One region of the Pseudomonas sp. FW305-7 genome, then DNA from elsewhere that is predicted to be linked to it. Evidence: predicted binding sites of a transcription regulator. Region 1 holds the regulator's gene; each other region holds the start of a gene.

What was found. The regulator FliA, encoded in region 1, starts transcription of late flagellar genes. The targets are predictions, from matches to a motif close to CTAAAGTTTNNNNNNNNNNNGCCGNTAA.
Region 2: a site for FliA is predicted at 3,266-3,293, ahead of AC3WMT_RS04670 (methyl-accepting chemotaxis protein). Genes of this name have one in related genera too.
Region 3: a site for FliA is predicted at 5,901-5,928, ahead of AC3WMT_RS13095 (methyl-accepting chemotaxis protein). Genes of this name have one in related genera too.

What each region holds. Positions count from the first base shown of each region.
Region 1 covers NZ_JBYSZA010000040.1:33,584-40,772, forward strand. The annotation lists gene AC3WMT_RS28730 (chemotaxis protein CheA) at 1-1,533, opposite strand, end outside; gene AC3WMT_RS28735 (protein phosphatase CheZ) at 1,588-2,376, opposite strand; gene AC3WMT_RS28740 (chemotaxis response regulator CheY) at 2,394-2,765, opposite strand; gene fliA (RNA polymerase sigma factor FliA) at 2,932-3,672, opposite strand; gene fleN (flagellar synthesis regulator FleN) at 3,669-4,499, opposite strand; gene flhF (flagellar biosynthesis GTPase FlhF) at 4,616-5,956, opposite strand; gene flhA (flagellar biosynthesis protein FlhA) at 5,968-7,189, opposite strand, start outside.
Region 2 covers NZ_JBYSZA010000002.1:347,509-354,697, reverse strand. The annotation lists gene AC3WMT_RS04680 (gamma-glutamyl-gamma-aminobutyrate hydrolase family protein) at 1-462, shown strand, start outside; gene AC3WMT_RS04675 (phosphocholine cytidylyltransferase family protein) at 459-1,172, shown strand; gene AC3WMT_RS04670 (methyl-accepting chemotaxis protein) at 1,186-3,162, opposite strand; gene AC3WMT_RS04665 (LysR substrate-binding domain-containing protein) at 3,344-4,264, opposite strand; gene AC3WMT_RS04660 (NorM family multidrug efflux MATE transporter) at 4,423-5,820, shown strand; gene AC3WMT_RS04655 (putative bifunctional diguanylate cyclase/phosphodiesterase) at 6,003-7,189, opposite strand, start outside.
Region 3 covers NZ_JBYSZA010000008.1:199,638-206,826, forward strand. The annotation lists gene ccoO (cytochrome-c oxidase, cbb3-type subunit II) at 1-310, opposite strand, end outside; gene ccoN (cytochrome-c oxidase, cbb3-type subunit I) at 321-1,745, opposite strand; gene AC3WMT_RS13085 (alpha/beta family hydrolase) at 1,841-2,521, shown strand; gene AC3WMT_RS13090 (DUF6124 family protein) at 3,739-4,101, shown strand; gene AC3WMT_RS13095 (methyl-accepting chemotaxis protein) at 4,306-5,871, opposite strand; gene AC3WMT_RS13100 (CPBP family intramembrane glutamic endopeptidase) at 5,974-6,765, opposite strand; gene inhA (isonitrile hydratase) at 6,995-7,189, opposite strand, start outside.

The DNA.
Region 1 (7,189 bases):
GGCTGCCAGCACCACGCGACCACCACGGGCCTTGCCCGACGCTTCGCGTTCTTCCGGCGACTCGATACCGTGGTCGACGGCGTTGCGCACCAAGTGGACCAGCGGGTCGGCCAGGGCCTCGACAAGGTTTTTGTCGAGGTCGGTTTCTTCACCCACCAGTTCCAGGTTGATCTCTTTCTTCAGCTGACGCGCGAGGTCGCGAACCAGACGCGGGAAGCGCCCGAAGACCTTCTTGATCGGCTGCATCCGGGTCTTCATCACCGCGGTCTGCAAGTCAGCCGTGACCACGTCGAGGTTCGACACGGCCTTTTGCATGGCTTCATCGCCGCTGTTCAGGCCCAGGCGCACCAGGCGGTTACGCACCAGCACCAGCTCGCCGACCATGTTCATGATTTCGTCGAGACGTGCGGTGTCGACCCGCACGGTGGTCTCGGCTTCGCTCGCCGGTTTTTCCGGTGGCGGTGCAGCGGCAGCACGGGCCGGAGCCGGTGCAGCAGCGGCAGCCGGTTTTGGCGCTTCGGCTTTCGCTTCAGGCTTGGCGGCAGGCTTCGGCGCAGCAGCAGCGGCCGGTGCTTTCGCAGGCGGCGTGGCGACTGTCGAAGCGGAGCCGGCAGCAGCGGCGCCGACTTCAGTGAACTTGCCTTTACCGTGCAATTCGTCGAGCAGCGATTCGAATTCGTGATCGCTGATCAGATCGCTACCGGCAGCGGCGGCCGCCGGTGCGGCAGGCACAGGTGCCGAGGCAATCGCCGACTCCAGCGCTTCGACGGCGAAGTTGCCTTTGCCGTGCAACTGATCGAGCAGTGCTTCGAATTCGTCGTCGGTGATGTCCGAGCTGTCGCCTGCTGCCGGCGCTGCAGGTTTGGCTGCCGCCGGCGCGACTGCGTCAGCTGCAAATTGACCTTTACCGTGCAACTGATCGAGCAGTGATTCGAACTCGGCGTCAGTGATTTCATCGCTGGCTGCCTCTTCGGCAGTTTGCGCAGGCGCAGCCGCCACCGGGGCTTCGGCTTCGGCCTTGACGGCGTTCAGCGAGTCCAGCAGCTGTTCAAATTCGTTATCGGTGATGTCGCCCGAATCGCCTTCGACGACCAGTTCTTCGATCATCTCGGCCACTGGCGAAGCCGGGGCTTGATCCGCCGATTGCGGCTCGGCCAGACGCGCCAGTGCAGCCAGCAGTTCCGGAGTCGCAGCAGTGATCGGTGCACGCTCGCGGACTTCGCTGAACATGCTGTTCACCGCGTCCAGTGCTTCGAGGACAACGTCCATCAGTTCTGCATCAACGCGACGCTCACCCTTACGCAGGATGTCGAACACGTTTTCGGCGATGTGACAGCACTCCACCAGCTCGTTGAGCTGAAGGAAGCCGGCGCCCCCTTTTACAGTGTGGAAACCGCGAAAAATTGCGTTGAGCAAATCTGCGTCATCCGGACGGCTTTCCAGCTCGACCAGTTGCTCGGACAGTTGCTCAAGAATCTCGCCGGCCTCAACCAGGAAATCCTGAAGGATCTCTTCATCGGCGCCGAAGCTCATTAATGGGGTGCTCCTACAGGTCTAAAAACCCAAAAAACCTAAAATTCCAAAACTCTAGAATCCGAGGCTGGATAACAAATCGTCCACATCGTCCTGACCGGACACAACGTCTTCTCGTTTATCGGCATGAATCTGCGGACCTTCACCCTGCGAGAGATGTTTTTGTGGATCTTTTTCTGCAAGCATCGCTGCACGGTCATGTTCGATGCCCGCAAAGCGGTCGACCTGACTGGCCATGAGCACGAGTTTGAGCAAATTGCTTTCGACTTCGGTGACCAGTTGGGTCACACGCTTGATCACTTGACCGGTAAGGTCCTGGTAATCCTGAGCCAGCAGGATGTCGTTCAGATTGCTCGACACCGCACGGTTGTCCGTGCTGCTGCGTGACAGAAAACCGTCGACCCGGCGCGCCAGTTCGCGGAACTCTTCAGCCCCGACTTCACGACGCATGAAACGCCCCCAGTCGGTACTCAAGGCCTGGGCTTCTTCAGCCAGGCCATTGACCACCGGCGTGGCGCTTTCCACCAGATCCATGGTGCGGTTGGCCGCGGCTTCTGTCAGCTTGACCACATAGCCCAGGCGTTCGGTGGCGTCGGTGATTTGCGACACTTCCTCGGCCTGCGGCATGTGCGGATCGATCTGGAAGTTGACGATCGCACTGTGCAGTTCACGTGTGAGCTTGCCGACTTCCTGATACAGGCCACGGTCACGGGTCTGATTGAGCTCATGGATCAGTTGCACAGCGTCGCCGAACCTGCCTTTTTCAAGGCTCTCGACCAGTTCGACCGCGTGTTTTTTCAGGGTCGACTCGAAATCGCCCTGTGAAGATTCGTTATGCTCCATAGCTCCCCCGCGCGTCATCAGCCGATGCGTTCGAAAATCTTCTCGATTTTGTCTTTCAACGCCTGAGCCGTGAAAGGTTTGACCACGTAGCCGTTCACACCGGCCTGAGCGGCCTCGATGATTTGCTCGCGCTTGGCTTCAGCGGTCACCATCAGCACGGGCAGATGCTTGAGTTTTTCATCGGCACGCACGTGGCGCAGCAGGTCGATACCGGTCATGCCCGGCATGTTCCAGTCTGTTACCAGAAAGTCGATGCTGCCGCTGTTGAGCACCGGAATGGCGGTAGTGCCATCGTCGGCCTCGACGGTGTTGGTGAACCCAAGATCGCGCAGCAGGTTCTTGATGATCCGCCGCATCGTTGAGAAGTCATCAACGATGAGGATTTTCATGTCTTTGTTCAATTCGACCTCCAAGCAGTCTTAAACGCGCCCAGCACCTGGGCGCGCCACTTCAATCAATCGGCGCAGCACTCGAAGACTGTCTGGAGCACAACAGAGCAAGACCGGTGCCGTTCATCACCGCACCAGCCTCGTTCGCAGTGTCCCCACACTGCCTTCAGCGCGCTCGCCACTCCCCCAAACGCCCCCGCAAACGGGCCGCGCACTGGCTGTGTAACTGGCTGACCCGCGATTCACTGACGCCAAGGACTTCACCGATCTCCTTGAGGTTCAGCTCTTCGTCGTAGTACAGCGCCAACACCAGTCGCTCACGCTCCGGCAAATTGGCAATCGCGTCCGCCAGCGCCGCCTGGAAGCGTTCATCTTCCAGATCGCGTGACGGCTCAAGATGAGCACTGGCGCCATCCTCGTGCAGCCCTTCGTGTTCGCCGTCCTGCAAGAGGTCGTCGAAACTGAACAAGCGACTGCCCAGGGTGTCATTCAAAATCCCGTAGTAATCGTCGAGACTCAATTGGAGTTCGGCCGCAACCTCGTGATCTTTAGCATCACGGCCGGTTTTAGCTTCAATTGCCCGAATTGCGTCGCTGACCATACGGGTGTTGCGGTGAACCGAGCGTGGCGCCCAGTCCCCTTTGCGCACTTCGTCGAGCATCGCGCCGCGGATTCGAATGCCCGCGTACGTTTCGAAACTGGCGCCTTTACTGGCGTCGTATTTGGTCGAGACTTCGAGCAGGCCGATCATCCCGGCCTGAATCAGATCCTCGACCTGCACACTCGCCGGCAATCGCGCCAGCAGGTGGTAGGCGATGCGTTTGACCAGTGGCGCGTAACGCTCGATCAACTCGTACTGCGCGTCACGTGCCGACTTCTTGTAGTAGTTCATACCGCTGGCGGTCATAACACAGGCCCTGCCGTTTGCTGCACGAGGCGCTCGACGAAAAACTCAAGGTGGCCGCGCGGGTTGGCAGGCAGTGGCCAGGTATCGACCTTCTGCGCGATCGCCTTGAACGCCAGCGCGCACTTGGAACGCGGGAAAGCTTCATAGACCGCTCGCTGCTTCTGCACTGCCTTGCGCACGCTTTCGTCGTAGGGCACGGCGCCGACGTATTGTAGGGCCACATCAAGGAAGCGATCCGTGACCTTGGTCAACTTGGCGAACAGGTTGCGGCCTTCTTGCGGGCTCTGCGCCATGTTGGCGAGGACGCGGAAGCGGTTCATGCCGTAATCGCGGTTGAGCAGTTTGATCAGTGCGTAGGCATCAGTGATCGAGGTCGGCTCGTCGCAAACCACCAGCAACACTTCCTGGGCTGCGCGAACAAAACTGACTACCGAGTCACCAATACCCGCAGCGGTGTCGATCACCAGTACATCGAGATTGTCGCCGATGTCACTGAAGGCCTGAATCAGACCGGCATGTTGCGCCGGGCTCAGGTGAACCATGCTTTGGGTGCCGGACGCGGCCGGCACGATGCGGATCCCGCCGGGACCCTGCAACAGCACGTCGCGCAATTCGCAGCGGCCTTCGATCACGTCGGCCAGGGTACGTTTGGGCGTCAGGCCCAGCAGAACGTCGACGTTCGCCAGCCCCAGATCGGCGTCCAGCAGCATGACCCGACGGCCAAGCTCTGCCAGCGCCAGAGACAAGTTCACTGACACGTTAGTCTTGCCGACGCCACCTTTGCCGCCGGTCACCGCGATCACCTGTACGGGATGCATGCTGCCCATGTTATTTCTTTACCTTGTCTTGCATAGACGGAGGCCACATTACTGGCTGCGCGTTCACAACCGGAACAATGCATGGCAGACCATCGATGTAGGTACAAAAACTGTTCATGATTACCTCAGCCAACCTGCTTGGTCGGGCTGTGATAGATATCAGCGAACATGTCGGCCATGGCTTCTTCGCTGGGTTCTTCCTGCATTTGCACGCTGACGGCGCGGCTGACCAGTTGATGACGGCGCGGCAGATGCAGATCATCCGGAATCCGTGGGCCATCGGTCAGGTACGCGACCGGCAATTCATGACTGATCGCCAGGCTCAACACTTCGCCAAGGCTGGCCGTTTCATCCAGTTTAGTCAGGATGCAGCCGGCGAGCCCGCAACGCTTGTAACTGTGATAAGCGGCGGTTAGAACCTGTTTCTGGCTGGTGGTTGCCAGCACGAGATAATTTTTTGCACGGATGCCACGCCCGGCCAGGCTTTCGAGCTGCATGCGCAGGGCTGGGTCGCTGGCTTGCAGGCCGGCGGTATCGATCAGCACCACGCGTTTGCGCAGCAGTGGATCCAGCGCCTGCACCAGCGACTGGCCCGGATCGACGTGGGTCACCGGCACATTGAGGATGCGACCGAGGGTCTTCAGTTGTTCCTGAGCGCCGATACGGAAACTGTCCATGCTCACCAGCGCCACATTCTGCGCGCCGTACTTGAGCACATAACGGGCCGCCAGTTTGGCCAGCGTGGTGGTCTTGCCCATGCCGGCGGGGCCGACCATGGCAATCACACCGCCCTCTTCCAGCGGCTCGACTTCCGGTACGGCAATCATCCGCGCCAGGTGCGCGAGCAACATGCGCCAGGCCTGACGAGGTTCTTCGATATCGGTGATCATCGCCAACAGGTCGCGCGACAGCGGGCCGGACAGGCCGATCCGCTGCAGACGGCGATACAGGTTGGCTTGCGCCGGACGGCTGCCTTGCAGCTGATTCCAGGCGAGCGTGCCGAGCTGGACTTCCATCAGCTCGCGCAGGCTGTTCAATTCAAAACGCATCGAATCCAGCGCACGCGGATCCACGCCGCCGGAGGACTGCGCAGGCGCCGGGGCCGGACGCGCCGGGGCGGCGTAAGTCGGCTCGCTCAGCGGCTCAGCGGCAGTCAGCGGCAGGCCAGCGGTCAACGGCAGCCCGGCGAAAATCTGGCGATTGCTATTGCCGTCGGCTTCGCCACGCAGGCTCAGTTCGGCCTGGGCGGTAACGATGCGCGACTGGGTCTTGCGCAGCTCGTCTTCTAGTTCCATGTTCGGAACCCGTGGCGCCAGCGCCGACAATTTGTAATCCAGTGCCGCCGTCAACTCGACACCGCCGGCAATGCGGCGATTGCCAATGATGGCGGCATCAGCGCCCAGCTCATCACGAACCAGCTTCATGGCCTGACGCATATCGGCGGCAAAGAAACGCTTAACTTGCATAAACCACTACCTCAGCCGTTGGGCCCTACTGTCGCAACGATGGTCACTTGCTTGTTGTCCGGTATTTCCTGGTAGGCCAGCACGTGTAGCCCTGGGACCGCGAGGCGGCCGAAACGCGAAAGCATCGCGCGGATCGGGCCTGCTACCAACAGGATCACCGGCTGACCTTGCATTTCCTGACGCTGCGCCGCTTCGATGAGCGACCGTTGCAGCTTCTCGGCCATGCTTGGCTCCAGCAGAACGCCCTCTTCCGAGCCTTGTCCTGCCTTCTGCAGACTATTGAGCAATATTTGTTCCAACCTTGGCTCCAAGGTGATCACAGGTAGCTCGGAGTCAGTGCCTACAATGCTTTGGACGATGGCGCGAGATACGCCGACCCGCACGGCAGCCACCAGCGCGGCGGTATCTTGACTCTTCGCGGCGTTGTTGGCGATGGCTTCGGCGATGCTGCGGATATCGCGTACCGGCACGTGTTCGGCCAGCATCGCTTGCAGCACTTTGAGCAACTGCGACAACGTGACCACGCCCGGCACCAGCTCTTCGGCCAGTTTCGGCGAGCTTTTGGCCAGCAATTGCATGAGTTGCTGGACTTCTTCGTGGCCAATCAGCTCGCTGGAGTGCTTGTACAAAATCTGGTTCAAGTGGGTCGCGACCACGGTACTGGCATCCACCACCGTGTAACCGAGGGATTGTGCCTGGGCACGCTGGCTGATTTCGATCCACACCGCCTCCAGGCCGAAAGCCGGATCTTTGGCGTTGATACCGTTGAGCGTGCCGTAGACCTGGCCCGGGTTGATCGCCAGTTCACGATCCGGGTAGATCTCCGCTTCGGCGAGAATCACGCCCATCAGGGTCAGGCGATAGGCGCTCGGCGCCAGATCGAGGTTGTCGCGGATGTGCACGGTCGGCATCAGGAAGCCCAGATCCTGCGAGAGCTTCTTGCGCACGCCCTTGATCCGTGCCAGCAGTTGCCCGCCCTGATTGCGGTCTACCAATGGTATCAGACGATAACCGACTTCCAGGCCGATCATGTCGATCGGGGTCACGTCATCCCAGCCAAGCTCCTTGGTTTCCATGGCGCGGGCCGGCGACGGCAGCAGTTCCTGCTGGCGCTTGACCTCTTGCAGTGCTTCGACCTTGGCAACGTTCTGCTTTTTCCAGAACAGGTAAGCGCCGCCAGCAGCCAGCGCCGCCATGCTCAGGAACGAGAAGTGCGGCATGCCCGGCACCAGA
Region 2 (7,189 bases), on a different contig from region 1:
GTATCGCCTCAGGCATTGCTGTTGTCCGGTGGCAATGACATCGGCCAGTGCCTGGCCCGCGATCTCACGGAGACACGCCTGCTCGATCACGCACGCTCGCGCAATCTGCCAGTGCTGGGCATCTGCCGCGGCATGCAGATGCTGGGGCATTGGGCAGGTAGCGAACTGAAAGCGGTCAGCGGGCACGTGCGCACCCGGCATCGCCTGTCCGGGGAGATCGTCGCCGAGGTCAACAGCTATCACAGCCAGTCTCTGGCCAGTTGTCCGCAGGACTTTGAAGTTCTGGCGCGCAGTGAGGACGGCGAAATCGAAGCGATCCGGCACCTGTCTCGCCTTTGGGAAGGCTGGATGTGGCACCCGGAGCGCGAGACGGACTTTGCATCCCACGATATTCAGCGCATTCGCCAGCTGTTCGGCGAAACCGATTCCACTCAAACAACTCAAGGGACCGATGTGTCGTGAAAGCCATTATCCTGGCTGCCGGACGTGGCAGCCGCATGAAAAGCCTCACGGATGATTGCCCAAAATGCCTGGTGGAGTTGCGTGGCAAGCCGCTGCTCGAATGGCAACTGGAGTCGTTGCGTGCAGCGGGTATCAGTGAAATCGCGGTGGTCACCGGCTACAAACGCGAATTACTGGCCGACCGCGGCCTGACCGAATTTCATAACCCTCGCTGGGCAGACACCAACATGGTGTCATCACTGGCCTGCGCCGAAGCCTGGCTTGAAGGCCAGCCGTGCATCGTCAGTTATTCGGATATTTTTTACAGCCCGGACGCCGTCAGGTCGTTGATGACCAGCGAAGCGTTGCTGGCCGTCACCTACGACCCCAACTGGCTGGAACTGTGGACCCAGCGTTTTGGCGATCCACTGCTGGATGCTGAAACATTCCGGCTCAATAGCGACAACACGCTGGCCGAAATCGGCAACAAACCGCAATCAGTGGGGGAAGTCGAAGGCCAGTACATGGGGTTGCTGCGCTTCACGCCCGCAGGTTGGGCAGAAGTCGTGCGGCTACGGGATGAGTTAACCTCAAGCCAGTGCGACAAGATGCACATGACCAATACCCTGCAGCGCGTCATCGACGCCGGTCGGGTAGCGATCCAGGCCGTTGCCTATTCAGGGGAGTGGGGAGAGGTCGACTCCAGCGAAGACCTCTCCGCGTACCAATAACCGGCACGCCGTATCAGCGGAAACGATCAACCTCGGAGCGCAGATCGGCGGCCAGCTTCTCCAGTTCCCTGGCGGTGACCGCCAGGTTGGAAACCACTTCTCGCTGCTCACTGTTGGCCAGCGCAATGCTCTGCAAATTGCTGCTCAGCAACGTCGCGGTACTGCTCTGCTCCTGAGTCGCCGTGGTGATTGCGGCAAACTGCTGCCCCGCCGAACGGCTCTGTTCATCAATGCGCGCCAGCGCCGACGCGACATTGGCGTTACGCGACAGGCCTTCCTGCATCAGCAGATTGCCCTGCTCCATGGTGCTGATCGCGTTGCCGGTTTCCTGCTGGATACTGTGAATCATGCCGGAGATTTCATCGGTCGCCTGACGGGTGCGCGATGCCAGATTACGCACTTCATCCGCCACTACCGCAAAGCCGCGACCTTGTTCACCGGCACGGGCCGCTTCGATCGCGGCGTTGAGCGCGAGCAGATTGGTTTGTTCGGCGATCGAGGTGATCACGCTGACGATGCCGCCGATTTCCTGGGAACGCTGACCCAATGTGTTGATCACGGTGGCGGTGGTGTTCAGCGCGCCGGCGATTTGCTCCAGAGAGGAAGACGCCTCGTCCATCGAGGTACGACCGATCTGCGTCTGCTGAGCGTTTTCCTGCGCCAGGCGCTGGGTGGCGCCCATGTTGTCGGCAATGTTCAGCGAGGTAGCACTGAACTCTTCCACCGCGCCGGCCATGCTGGTGATTTCACCGGACTGTTGCTCCATGCCTTCGTAGGCGCCGCCGGACAAACCGGACAGTGCCTGCGCACGGCTGTTGACCTCTTCCGAAGAGCGACGAATGTGCTCGACCATGGTCGACAGCGCCTGGCTCATCTGGTTGAACGCGCGGGACAGCTGACCGATCTCATCATTGCTCGACACGTTCAGACGCACGCTCAGATCACCGGCACCCAAAGCTTCGGCCTGCCGTACCAGATCGCTCAACGGCGCGAGTTTGCTGCGCAGCAGCCACACCACCGAACCCACCGCCAGCAACATCGCCAACAGGCTGCCGATCGCCAATTGCGTACCGACGCTCCAGGTCACCGCACGAATCTCGGCTTTCGGCATGCTCGCCACTACCGACCACGGGCCGCCGTCAAATGGTACGGCGATGCTGTAGAAGTCTTCCGAGGTATCGCTCCAGAACTCACCCTTGCCCGGTTTCGCAGCCAAGCCCTTGATCACCGGTACGGCTTGTTCCGGGGCCTGCACACCCGCCGGCGCCACCAGCCATTTATTCTGCTCGTCGAGCAACGCCAGCGACCCGCTCTGGCCGATGCGGAAACGCTTGAGATTGTCGAACTGAATGTTCTGCGCGTCGGTGTAGTCGAAACCGACGAACAGCACCGCAATCACCTTGCCGCTGCCATCGCGCACCGGGGTGTATTGAGTCATGTAGGAGCGATCGAACAACAAGGCGCGGCCGACATAACCCTGCCCCGCCATCAACTTCGCGTAAGCCGGGTGCGCGTGATCGAGCAAGGTGCCGATAGCGCGAGTGCCATCCTGTTTGGTCAGCGAGGTGCTGACCCGCACGAAGTCTTCGCCGCTGCGCACGAACAGCGTGGCGACGCCGGCCGTCATCTGCTTGAACTCGTCAACTTCCTTGAAGTTGTTGTTCAGCACTTCGCCGCCCAGGTGCAGGCCCGGGGTCTGGGTGCCGGCAACGGTCACCGGCTCACTCGGGTGAATGCTCAGACCTGCGCTGAAGCGCTTCTCGAACAACCCGCTCAGACGCTGGGTGCTTTCACGCAGCGTGCCGTGAAAGGTGCTCAGTTGGTCGGCCAGCAGCCGCGCCTCACTGGCCAAGTGCTCTTCACGGGTGGCGAGGTTGGCGGTATCCAGCGAACGCAGGGCGAACACCGTACTGCCGCTGATGACAATCGCCAGTATCACGGCGAGCGCGAGGCCCAGCTGCGAGGCGATCCGAGCGCGAGGTTGAGACATGGACAGCTCCTGGCCGAACTTGCCGATCCTCCTTGATCGCAGCTCGGATAATTTTCTAATGGGGGTGAATCGTGGAGACCGGCACGACGGTTCCACATGCACGTATTCGGCGGTAGAACCGAATACTTGAGCGATCAGTAGGGTTATGGCACAAGGCCGGCATTGTGGCGGCTCTAACGTTTCAGCTCAAGCGTGTTACAGCCGGCAGCGCCATGGCGCGGACTTCGCCTTGCAGGAAGTCGCTGAGGCGGCGCAAACGTTCACCTCCCGGACGGGTTTTTGGCCACACGAGGTAATAATTCAGGCCGCTGGCGACGGCGGTCGGCCACGGCAGACTCAAGCGTCCCTGCGCCACATCCTCGGCGACCATCAGCAAATCGCCCATCGACACGCCGTACCCACGAGCCGCCGCGATCATGCCCAACTCCAGGGTATCGAACACCTGCCCGCCCTTGAGCGAGACCTGATCAGACAGCCCCATGTGCTCCAGCCAACTGCGCCAGTCGCGGCGATCCGGTGTCGGGTGCAGCAACTCGGCGCTGGCCAGTCGCGCCACGTCCCAGGGCTGATCGTTCAGCAGGTTCGGCGCACCGACCGGAATCAGCTCCTCGGGAAACAGCTGGCTGGCCTCCCAGTCTGGCGGGAAATGTCCGTCGCTCAGAAGCACCGCACAATCGAACGGCTCATTGTTGAAGTCCACCGAATCCACGTCCATCCACGCGCTGGTCAATTGCACTTCGTTGCCCGGCTGCAAATGACGGAAGCGACTGAGCCGCGCCAGCAACCAGCGCATGGTCAGGGTCGACGGCGCTTTCATGCGCAGGATGTCGTCCTCGGCACGCAAGGTATTGCAAGCGCGCTCCAAAGCGGTGAACCCGTCACGGATGCCCGGCAACAGCATCCGCGCCGATTCGGTCAGTTGCAGATTGCGCCCGCTGCGGTGAAACAGCCGGCAGGCGAAATGTTCCTCAAGCGTACGAATATGCCGACTGACCGCACTTTGAGTGATCGACAACTCTTCGGCGGCGCGTGTGAACGAGCTATGCCGCGCCGCCGCTTCAAATGCGCGCAGGGCATACAACGGAGGAAGTCGACGGGACATGAACAAAGCTCCTGTTACGGGATACGGCCAATCTGTCGGCATCTTCTCAGGATGAGTTTTAATCATGCAACCCATCCTTTTTATCCCTTTGTGCAATCCCCTCCAAGCGCCGAGAATCGACGGTCCCTTGTTCCCTCTATTGATGAGTGGTGATGACCATGCAGCATCCTGTGCGTACCGAACTCTGGGCCATCCTGCGGCTATCGGGGCCGTTGATCGCTTCACAGTTGGCGCACATGTTGATGGTGCTGACCGACACCCTGATGATGGCGCGCATCAGCCCCGAAGCCCTGGCCGGCGGCGGGCTGGGCGCGGCGAGCTATTCGTTCGTGTCGATTTTCTGTATCGGCGTGATTGCGGCGGTCGGCACGTTGGTGGCGATCCGTCAGGGCGCCGGCGACATCATTGGCGCGGCACGCCTGACTCAGGCCGGATTGTGGCTGGCGTGGCTGATGGCGCTGGGTGCCGGGTTGCTGCTGTGGAATCTGAAACCGCTGTTGCTGCTGTTCGGCCAGACCGAAACTAACGTTACCGCAGCCGGACAATTCCTGATCGCCCTGCCCTTCGCCCTGCCGGGCTATCTGAGCTTCATGGCCCTGCGTGGCTTCACCAGTGCGATTGGCCGGGCGACCCCGGTGATGGTCATCAGCCTTGGCGGCACGGTGGCCAATTTCCTGCTCAATTACGCATTGATCACCGGTATGTTCGGCCTGCCGAAACTGGGCCTGATGGGCATCGGTCTGGTCACGGCGATTGTCGCCAACTGCATGGCGCTCGCGCTGGCCTGGCATATCCGTCGGCATCCGGCCTACGACGCTTATCCATTGCGTACCGGCCTGTCGCGGCCAAATCCCCAATACTTGAAAGAGTTGTGGCGCCTCGGCCTGCCGATTGGTGGCACCTACGCGGTGGAAGTCGGTTTGTTCGCCTTCGCGGCGCTGTGCATGGGCACCATGGGCAGTACGCAAATGGGTGCGCACCAGATTGCCCTGCAGATCGTTTCGGTGGCGTTCATGGTGCCAGCGGGCATGTCGTACGCGATCACCATGCGCATCGGCCAGCATTACGGTGCCGGACAATTGAACGTTGCGCGGATGTCCGGCCGGGTCGGGATCGCCTTCGGCGCGGTGGTCATGCTGGGTTTTGCCATGGTGTTCTGGCTGTTGCCGAATCAATTGGTCGGGTTGTTCCTTGATCACAATGATCCGGCGTTTGCCGAAGTGATTCGCCTGGCGGTGAGCCTGCTGGCGGTGGCGGCGTGGTTCGAGTTGTTCGACGGCACGCAGACGATTGCCATGGGCTGCATCCGTGGGCTCAAGGATGCCAAGACCACGTTCTTGGTCGGGCTCGGTTGCTATTGGCTGATCGGTGCGCCGGCGGCGTGGTGGATGGCGTTCCACCTGAACTGGGGGCCGACGGGGGTGTGGTGGGGATTAGCGTTGGGGTTGGCGTGCGCGGCGGTGAGTTTGACGCTGGCGTTTGAGTGGAAGATGAAGCGGATGATTCGGCGTGAACCTGCATCCTCAAGTCACTACACGGTCGCGCAGCCTGACTGAGATCCCTTGTAGGAGTGAGCCTTTGTGGCGAGGGGATTTATCCCCGATGGGTGGCGAAGCCGCCCCAAAACCGGCAGCTGGGGTTTATAAGATGTTCCCAGTGCTAAGGTTTTGCGACTGCTTCGCAGCCGATCGGGGATAAATCCCCTCGCCACAATGTTGTTCCAAATTGAGTTATGGAGTTAGCTCACGACTTCCAGTGCTGGGTGCTGACTCGATCCGAAGGTCAGGTACGCCACTAGCTCCGCCAACGGCAGCGGCTTGCTGATCAGATAGCCTTGCACCTGATCGCAGCCAAACCCGCGCAGCAATTCGAGCTGCTCCGGCGTTTCCACCCCCTCCGCCACCACCTCCAGATGCAGGTTGTGCGCAAGATTGATCATCGCGTGCACCAGTTTGCGGTTTTCTTCGCGCTGTTCCATGCCGCCGACGAAGCTCTTGTCGATCTTCAGCAGAGTGATCGGCAGGCTGTTGAGGTGCACGAACGATGAGAATCCGGTGCCGAAGTCATCCAGCGAAAAGCGCACGCCAAGACGGCCGAGGGCGTCCATGGTCTGTTTGACCAGATCGCTGCGGCGCATCACCGCTGTCTCGGTCAGCTCGAATTCCAGCCACTGCGCCTCGACACCGCGCTCGGCAATCAGACGGCTGAGGGTCGGCAGCAATTGGCTGTCCTGAAACTGACGGAAGGACAGGTTGATCGCCATGTGCAGCGCCGGTAAACCGTGCTCGCGCAGGGCCTGCATGTCGCGCAGCGCACGGGAAATCACCCAGTAGCCCAGCGGCACAATCAAGCCACTCTGCTCTGCCAGCGGCACGAATTCGCTTGGCGGCAGCAAGCCACGCTCACTGTGACGCCAGCGCACCAAGGCTTCGAGGCCGACGATCTGGCCGTCTTCGAGATTCAGCCGTGGCTGGTAATGCAGCTCCAGCTCATCGCGACGCAAGGCCCGGCGCAGCTCGCTTTCGAGGTCGGCCATGCTCCGTGCGTTGCGATTGATGCGTTCGTTGAAGATATGGAAGGTGCAGCCCTGGGTGCTTTTCGCTTGCTGCATGGCGATGTGCGCGTGCCACATCAGCGGGTCGGCGCCACCCTGTGCGCGGGCATGGGCAATACCAAGGCTCGAACCGATCAACAGGCTTTCGCCGTCGACCCAATAAGGTTCGGCCAAGGCTTCGGTGATGCGTTCGGCCATCCACTCGGCGCGTTGCGGTGCGCGGCGGGTGTCGATCAGCAGGGCAAACTCATCGCTGCCGAGGCGCGCCAGTTGATCGCCGGCCTCCAGCTGGCTTTTCAGCCGCGAGACGACTTGCAGAATCAAGCGGTCGCCGGCCTGATGGCCGAGGGCGTCGTTGGCGTGACGGAAAT
Region 3 (7,189 bases), on a different contig from region 1:
TGCGTTTCGAACCCCACAGGAACGGGTGATCCCAGACGCTTTCACCGGCCACCGAGTAGTGCCCGTAGCGCTCGGTTTCGGCGCGGAACGGCCGGATCATCTGCGAGTGGCAGCCGACGCAGCCTTCGCGGATATAGATGTCGCGGCCTTCCAGTTGCAGCGCGGTGTAGGGCTTCATGCCTTCCACCGGTTTGTTGGTGACGTCCTGGAAGAACAGCGGGACGATCTGGGTCAGGCCGCCGATGCTCACGGCGAACACCATGAGCAACATCAACAGGCCGACGTTTTTTTCAATCGTTTCGTGTTTCATGGCGGACTCCTCAGGCCATCTGCGCGGCAGCAACGACGTCAGCAGGCTGCGAGGCCCGCACGGTGCGCCAGGTGTTGTAAGCCATCAGGAACATGCCGCTGAGGAAGATCGCCCCACCAATCAGCCGCACGACGAAGCCTGGGTGGCTAGCCACCAGGGTTTCGACGAAGGAGTAGGTCAGCGTGCCGTCCTCGTTCACTGCGCGCCACATCAGGCCCTGGGCGATGCCGTTGACCCACATCGAGGCGATGTAGAGCACGGTGCCGATGGTTGCGAGCCAGAAGTGCGCGTTGATCAGGCCGACGCTGTGCATCTGCTCTTTGCCGAAAATTTTCGGGATCATGTGGTACAGCGCGCCGATGGAAATCATCGCTACCCAGCCCAGAGCGCCGGCGTGTACGTGGCCGATGGTCCAGTCGGTGTAGTGGGAGAGGGCGTTAACGGTCTTGATCGCCATCATCGGACCTTCGAAGGTCGACATGCCGTAGAACGCCAGCGACACCACGAGGAAGCGCAGGATCGGGTCGCTGCGCAACTTATGCCACGCGCCCGAGAGGGTCATCATGCCGTTGATCATCCCGCCCCAGCTCGGTGCCAGCAGCACCAGCGACATCACCATGCCCAGCGACTGCGCCCAGTCCGGCAGCGCGGTGTAGTGCAAGTGGTGCGGGCCGGCCCAGATGTACAGGGTGATCAGGGCCCAGAAGTGCACGATCGACAGGCGATACGAATACACCGGACGTTCGGCCTGTTTCGGCACGAAGTAGTACATCATCCCGAGGAAACCGGCGGTGAGGAAAAAGCCTACGGCGTTGTGGCCGTACCACCATTGCACCATCGCGTCGGTTGCACCGGCGTACACCGAGTAGGACTTGGTGAAACTCACCGGCAACTCAAGGTTGTTGACGATGTGCAGAATCGCCACGGTGATGATGAATGCGCCGAAGAACCAGTTGCCCACATAGATGTGCTTGGTCTTGCGCTGCATGATCGTGCCGAAAAACACGATCGCGTAGGCGACCCAGACGATGGTGATCAGGATGTCGATCGGCCATTCCAGTTCGGCGTATTCCTTGGAACTGGTGTAACCCAGTGGCAGGCTGATCGCCGCCAGCAGGATCACCAGTTGCCAGCCCCAGAAGCAGAACGCGGCGATTTTTGGCGCAAACAATTGGGTTTGGCAGGTGCGTTGTACCGAGTAGAAGGAACTGGCGAACAGCGCACAGCCACCAAACGCGAAGATCACCGCGTTGGTGTGCAGTGGGCGCAGGCGGCCGAAACTGGTCCAGGGCAAATTGAAGTTGAGTTCGGGCCAGACCAATTGGGCCGCGAGAAAAACCCCGAGGCCCATGCCGACGATGCCCCACACCACCGTCATAATGGCGAATTGGCGGACCACCTTGTAGTTGTAGGCGGTACTGATAGAAGTGTTCATGGTTCCCCATCCACGGTTCAGCCGAAGTGAGCGCGCGCAAAACACGCGGCGAATCCTTCGTCTGGAGTTATAGGCAGACTAAAAGCGAGGCAAGCATGGACAAACAGCACAAGGCCAGTATTGACGGGGATCAATGGGCGCAGTGCGTGCTCGATCATGGGTGGCTTTGGGATGCCGCCAATGGTGAGGCTTCAGCGACGTTGATCCTTGCTCACGGTGCCGGTGCGCCGATGGATAGCGATTGGATGAACGACATGGCTGGGCGCCTTGCCGGGCTTGGGATTAACGTGTTGCGGTTTGAGTTTCCGTATATGGCGCAGCGGCGTATCGACGGTGGCAAGCGTCCGCCGAACCCGGCGCCGAAACTGCTGGAATGCTGGCGCGAAGTGTTTGCCGAAGTGCGACGTCATGTCGCTGGGCCGCTGGGGATCGGCGGCAAGTCCATGGGCGGGCGAATGGCTAGTCTCTTGGCTGACGAATTGGGTGCCGATGCGTTGGTGTGTTTGGGCTATCCGTTTTATGCAGTGGGTAAACCGGAGAAACCTCGGGTTGAGCATTTGGCTGGTTTGCAGACTCGGACGTTGATTGTGCAGGGGGAGCGGGATGCGCTTGGCAATCGTGAGGCGGTCGAGGGGTATTCGTTAGCGCCGGGGATTGAGGTGTTGTGGCTGGCGGCTGGGGATCATGATTTGAAGCCATTGAAGGTTTCCGGGTTTACCCATGAACAGCATTTGGCCAGCGCCGCGCAGAAGGTAGCCGAGTTTCTCAAGGGTTAACCGAGATCCCGAACTGCATAAAGATCGGCTCCCTTTCCCCTCGCCCCCTTGGGGGCGGTCCGACGTTTCGGGAGGGCTGGGGTGAGGGGGATGGATCTTGGATGCGCCGCAGTTCTTTGTTTTGGGTACATATCCATTGCTGCGGTAACGGCCACTTAGGGTTTCGCCCTTACGGCGACTCACTTTTTTTACAAACGCCTAAAAAAAGTAAGCAAAAAAACGCTTGCTCCAACGTTCGGCCCGCTCGCTGGGGCTCGGGGTTCCTTCGCTCCGGGATGGATCCGGGCGCATCGCCTCCGGTTTGCTTCGCTGCACCTCCTCTCGATGTGTTTGGCTTCGCCAAACGGTCGCTGCGCTCCCACCCCCGAATCAATCCCTCCGCTCAGCCTTCCGACGTCGCCCGTGGATCAAGATCAAAAGCCGAAGCCGAGCTAACGCTCATCCTTTGAGTGGGGCGGCATGCGCCGCGTGCTTTACATAGATCAAAACTGTGGGAGCTGGCTTGCCAGCGATGGCGGCCTGCCAGCCGACCAATCTCTTACTGATGCACCCGATCTAAATGTGGGAGCGAGCCTGCTCGCGATGGCAGCCTGACAGCCGACCAATTTCTAAATGAACGTACTCAATCCATCTGTAGGAGTGAGCCTGCTCGCGATGGCGGCCTGCCAGCCGACCAATTTCTAAATGAACGCACTCAATCCATTGTGGGAGCTGGCTTGCCAGCGATGGCGGCCTGACAGCCGACCAATCTCTTACTGATGCACCCGATCCAAATGTAGGAGCGAGCCTGCTCGCGAAACGGCCTCAAAAACAACATCAATACAACAGGGGAATTTCCAGTTTTCTCTGTCAGTAAACGCAATCCTGCAAGCACGTTTAAATCACACAACCCGTTACGCCATCGGGCCTACGACACCTTGCGCCGTTACCTACGCGTACGCCAGAATCCGCCGGCTTACACGGCTATGGGGCGGGTTGTATCGTTTCCCAGTCACTGAAAATCAGTGATCGGGTTTGGTAGCCCGTCTGTAATAGCTGTATGGCAACACCGTATGCAGTCCCTCTTCTTGGGGCTCGGTTTTATGGTGGTCATGCGTGGGGCTCGCTCGTGAGCGCCGGGTTCCTATTGCAGCCGGTCTACCAACCCGCGTATGGCCACCACCCTCTCGTTTGGTAGCGAGAGTGATGGCTCCTTAACTGCGATAGGAGTTTCATCCATGTTCAAAATCACGCCAAACCCACCGCCCAAAGATCCAATCCCCCACGACCCAGCGCTCAGCCCGCAAAAGATCAAAGAAGCAACCGATCGCGCCCTCGACTACTACCTCAAACCCGAAGACCTCGCGGCTCCGCCATCACCCAAGTTTCGCCCCTTCTATCTCGTCGATCCAACGCTGGATGATGAAACCCTGCTGGTCGAGGCGAGCGAGTCGCTTTCATACGCCCACGCCATGGCCGGTAACATCGCCAACTCAATCGGCGGCCCGGAGCGCAAACCGCTGCTGGCGCTGCAACAGGTAATCATGCTGAACGAACTGTTGATTAATCGACTGCTGGATAAGCTGAAGTTGCCTCAGTAATTTCGCTGGCAGTTATGGCCTCTTCGCGAGCAGGCTCGCTCCTACAGGGGATCGTTGTCGGGCACATAAATCTGTGATCACCACAGATCCAATGTAGGAGTGAGCCTGCTCGCGAAAGCGGCCGCCCAGACAACATCCATTTCAGACAGGCAACAAAAAACCCGGAAGCTCTCGCTCTCCGGGTTTTTGTCATCGCCAGTTCAATCAGCGGTTAAACCGCTCCACCAACGAGTATTGCGTGTTGGCAGTCTTCGTCAGCTCTTCACTCAGCAACGCCGAGTTTTGCGCCTGTTCCGAGGTCTGATCCGCCAGTTCCGAAATATTGCTGATGTTGCGGCTGATCTCCTCAGCCACCGCACTTTGCTCTTCGGTCGCCGCAGCGATCTGGGTGGTCATGTCGGTGATATTAGCCACCGCTTCACTGATCCCGACCAGTGCCTGATCCGCTTCCAGCACCCGCGCCACACCTTCTTCGGCCTGACGATGGCCAGCTTCCATGGTCTGCACAGCGCTGGACGCAGTTTGCTGCAACTTGGCGATCAAAGCATGAATCTGCCCGGTCGATTCGCTGGTGCGTTGCGCCAGTTGACGCACTTCGTCAGCCACCACAGCAAAACCACGACCCATTTCACCGGCACGTGCTGCCTCAATCGCAGCGTTCAGTGCCAGCAGGTTGGTCTGGTCGGCGATGCCTTTGATCACATCAACTACGCCGCCGATTTCGTCGCTGTCCTTGGCCAGTTGAGTGACGGTCAGACCGGTTTCACCCACGACCACGGACAAACGCTGAATGGCTTCGCGGGTTTCCCCGGCGATGTCACGACCACGACCGGTCAGGCGATTGGCTTCCTGAGTCGCGTCAGCGGTGCGCTGTACGTGGCTGGCGACTTCCTGAGTGGTCGCGGCCATCTGGTTGACGGCGGTGGCGACCTGTTCGGTTTCCACGCGTTGACGTTCCAGGCCGGTCGAGCTGCTGTGTGCCAAGGCGTCGGACTGCTTGGCCTGATCGGTCAGGTGTTCGGCGGTGTCCTGCAGACGGGTCAGGCAGGTTTTCAGGCGGGCTTCCTGGCTGAGGATCGACATTTCCAGACGCGCTTGGGCGCCACGGCTGTCGGTGTACATCTGCGCAATCAACGGGTCGGAAGTGGTCTGCTCGGCCAGGCGCAGCAGGCGTTTGAGCCCACGTTGCTGCCATTGCAGGCCCATCAGGCCCAACGGCACCGACAGACCCGCCGCCAGAGCAAAGCCCCAGTGCGAGTTCAGCGTCGCGCCGATCACGAAGCTCAGTTGGCTGACCAGAATGAACGGCAGCCAGTCTTGCAGCACCGGTAGCCATTTATCGCTGGAAGGGATTGCCGACTTGCCTTGGTTGATGCGTTGGTAGAGCGCTTCGGCGCGGCGGATCTGTTCGGCGGTGGGTTTGATCCGCACCGACTCGTAACCGACCACCTGATTGCCGTCGAACACTGGCGTTACATAGGCGTTAACCCAGTAATGATCACCGGTCTTGCAGCGATTCTTGACAATGCCCATCCATGGCAAGCCTTGTTTCAGTGTGCCCCACATGTGCGAAAACACCGCAGCCGGGACGTCGGGGTGACGAACCAGGTTGTGCGGCGCACGGATCAGCTCCTCACGCGAAAACCCGCTGATCTCGACGAAGGCGTCGTTGCAGTAGGTGATCACGCCCTTGGCGTCGGTTGTGGAAATCAACCGCTGCTGAGCCGGGAAAGTCCGTTCGCGTTGTGTAATGGGCTGGTTGTTACGCATGGTTTTTCAATCCGCAAGGCTTTGAAAGGTTGTCGGCGGTGGCAGGAAATTGTTGAATTTTTCTTTCAGTAATCAGTACAGCGTCGCAAAACGGGCCTTGCTTCAACCCGCCAGCATCGGATAGGTGAACAGTGCGAAATGCAGCAGGTTCAGCCCGAAGTGCGTGGCGATTGCTGCGCCGAGTCCGCCAAAACGGTAGGCCAGACCATAGCCGACACCTGCCAGACCCGCCAGCAACACCCACGTCCAGCCCGCACCGATGTGCGCCAGCCCGAACAGCGATGAGGCCAGCAGCAGGGCAAGATTTTCGCCATAGGGCAGGTGTTTGAAACGCCGGCTCAGGCCGCCCTGTATATAGCCGCGAAACAACGCTTCCTCGACCAGGGGCACCAGCAGCAGATTGTTCAGCACCCACAGCCACGCCTGATCCGGCCACTTCGGTGCCCAGGCGATCACGCCCAGCAACAACGCGCCGCCGAGGGCGAGGATCACACTCAAGGTCAGGGCGAGGGCGGTGGCGTAGACCGTCAGGCGCAGCGAGCGCCGGGCGACAATCCATGGGCAGACCAGCAACAGCCAGAAACCAATCAGCGGTTTATCTTGATTGAGGTACATCGAGAACGGCACGGCGTTGTCAGTGAAACGTTGCGGATCAATGGCGCGACCGTTGTAGAACCCTGGCAGCCAGTGCAGGGCCAGCGCCAAAGCCAGCACGATGAACAGGCCGTGGCCGAGATAACGCGCAAACGGCACGTGTTGCTGGCGTACGGCGAAACCGGCCATCAATAGCAGCCCGATAGAGATCAGTGCGAGCCAGCCGAGTTGACCGTAGCTCAGCGCCAAACCGTAGCCGAGGCCGAGAAGTGCCAGATAGAGCCATGGCAGAGACTTCATGGAGGGTCCTTGTGCAGATTTTGTGGAAGGGCTTTCTACACGGACGAGCGGCGGGGGACAAGTCAAGGTGCGGCGAGAACCGGGGACAGTCCACAACCTCTGGCCGACCCGATACCTGTGGGAGCTGGCTTGCCAGCGATGACGATTGCACAGCCGACATCGTCATCGGCTGATTCACCGCTATCGCTGGCAAGGCAGCTCCCACAAGGTTTTGTTTTTGGCTGAGGGATCAGCGCAGGTTGAGTTTTGCCGCCGCGCGCTCAGTGATTTCCGTGCGCAGCTTCAGCGATGGCGCGGCACGCAGGCGGGCTTCATCGACAATCGCGTTCGGTGCCGTTTCCGGGCTGCCCGAATGGAACGGCGGCGCCGGCGCATATTCCAGCTGCAACTGCACCAGTTGCGCCGTGTCGGCATCGAACAGTTC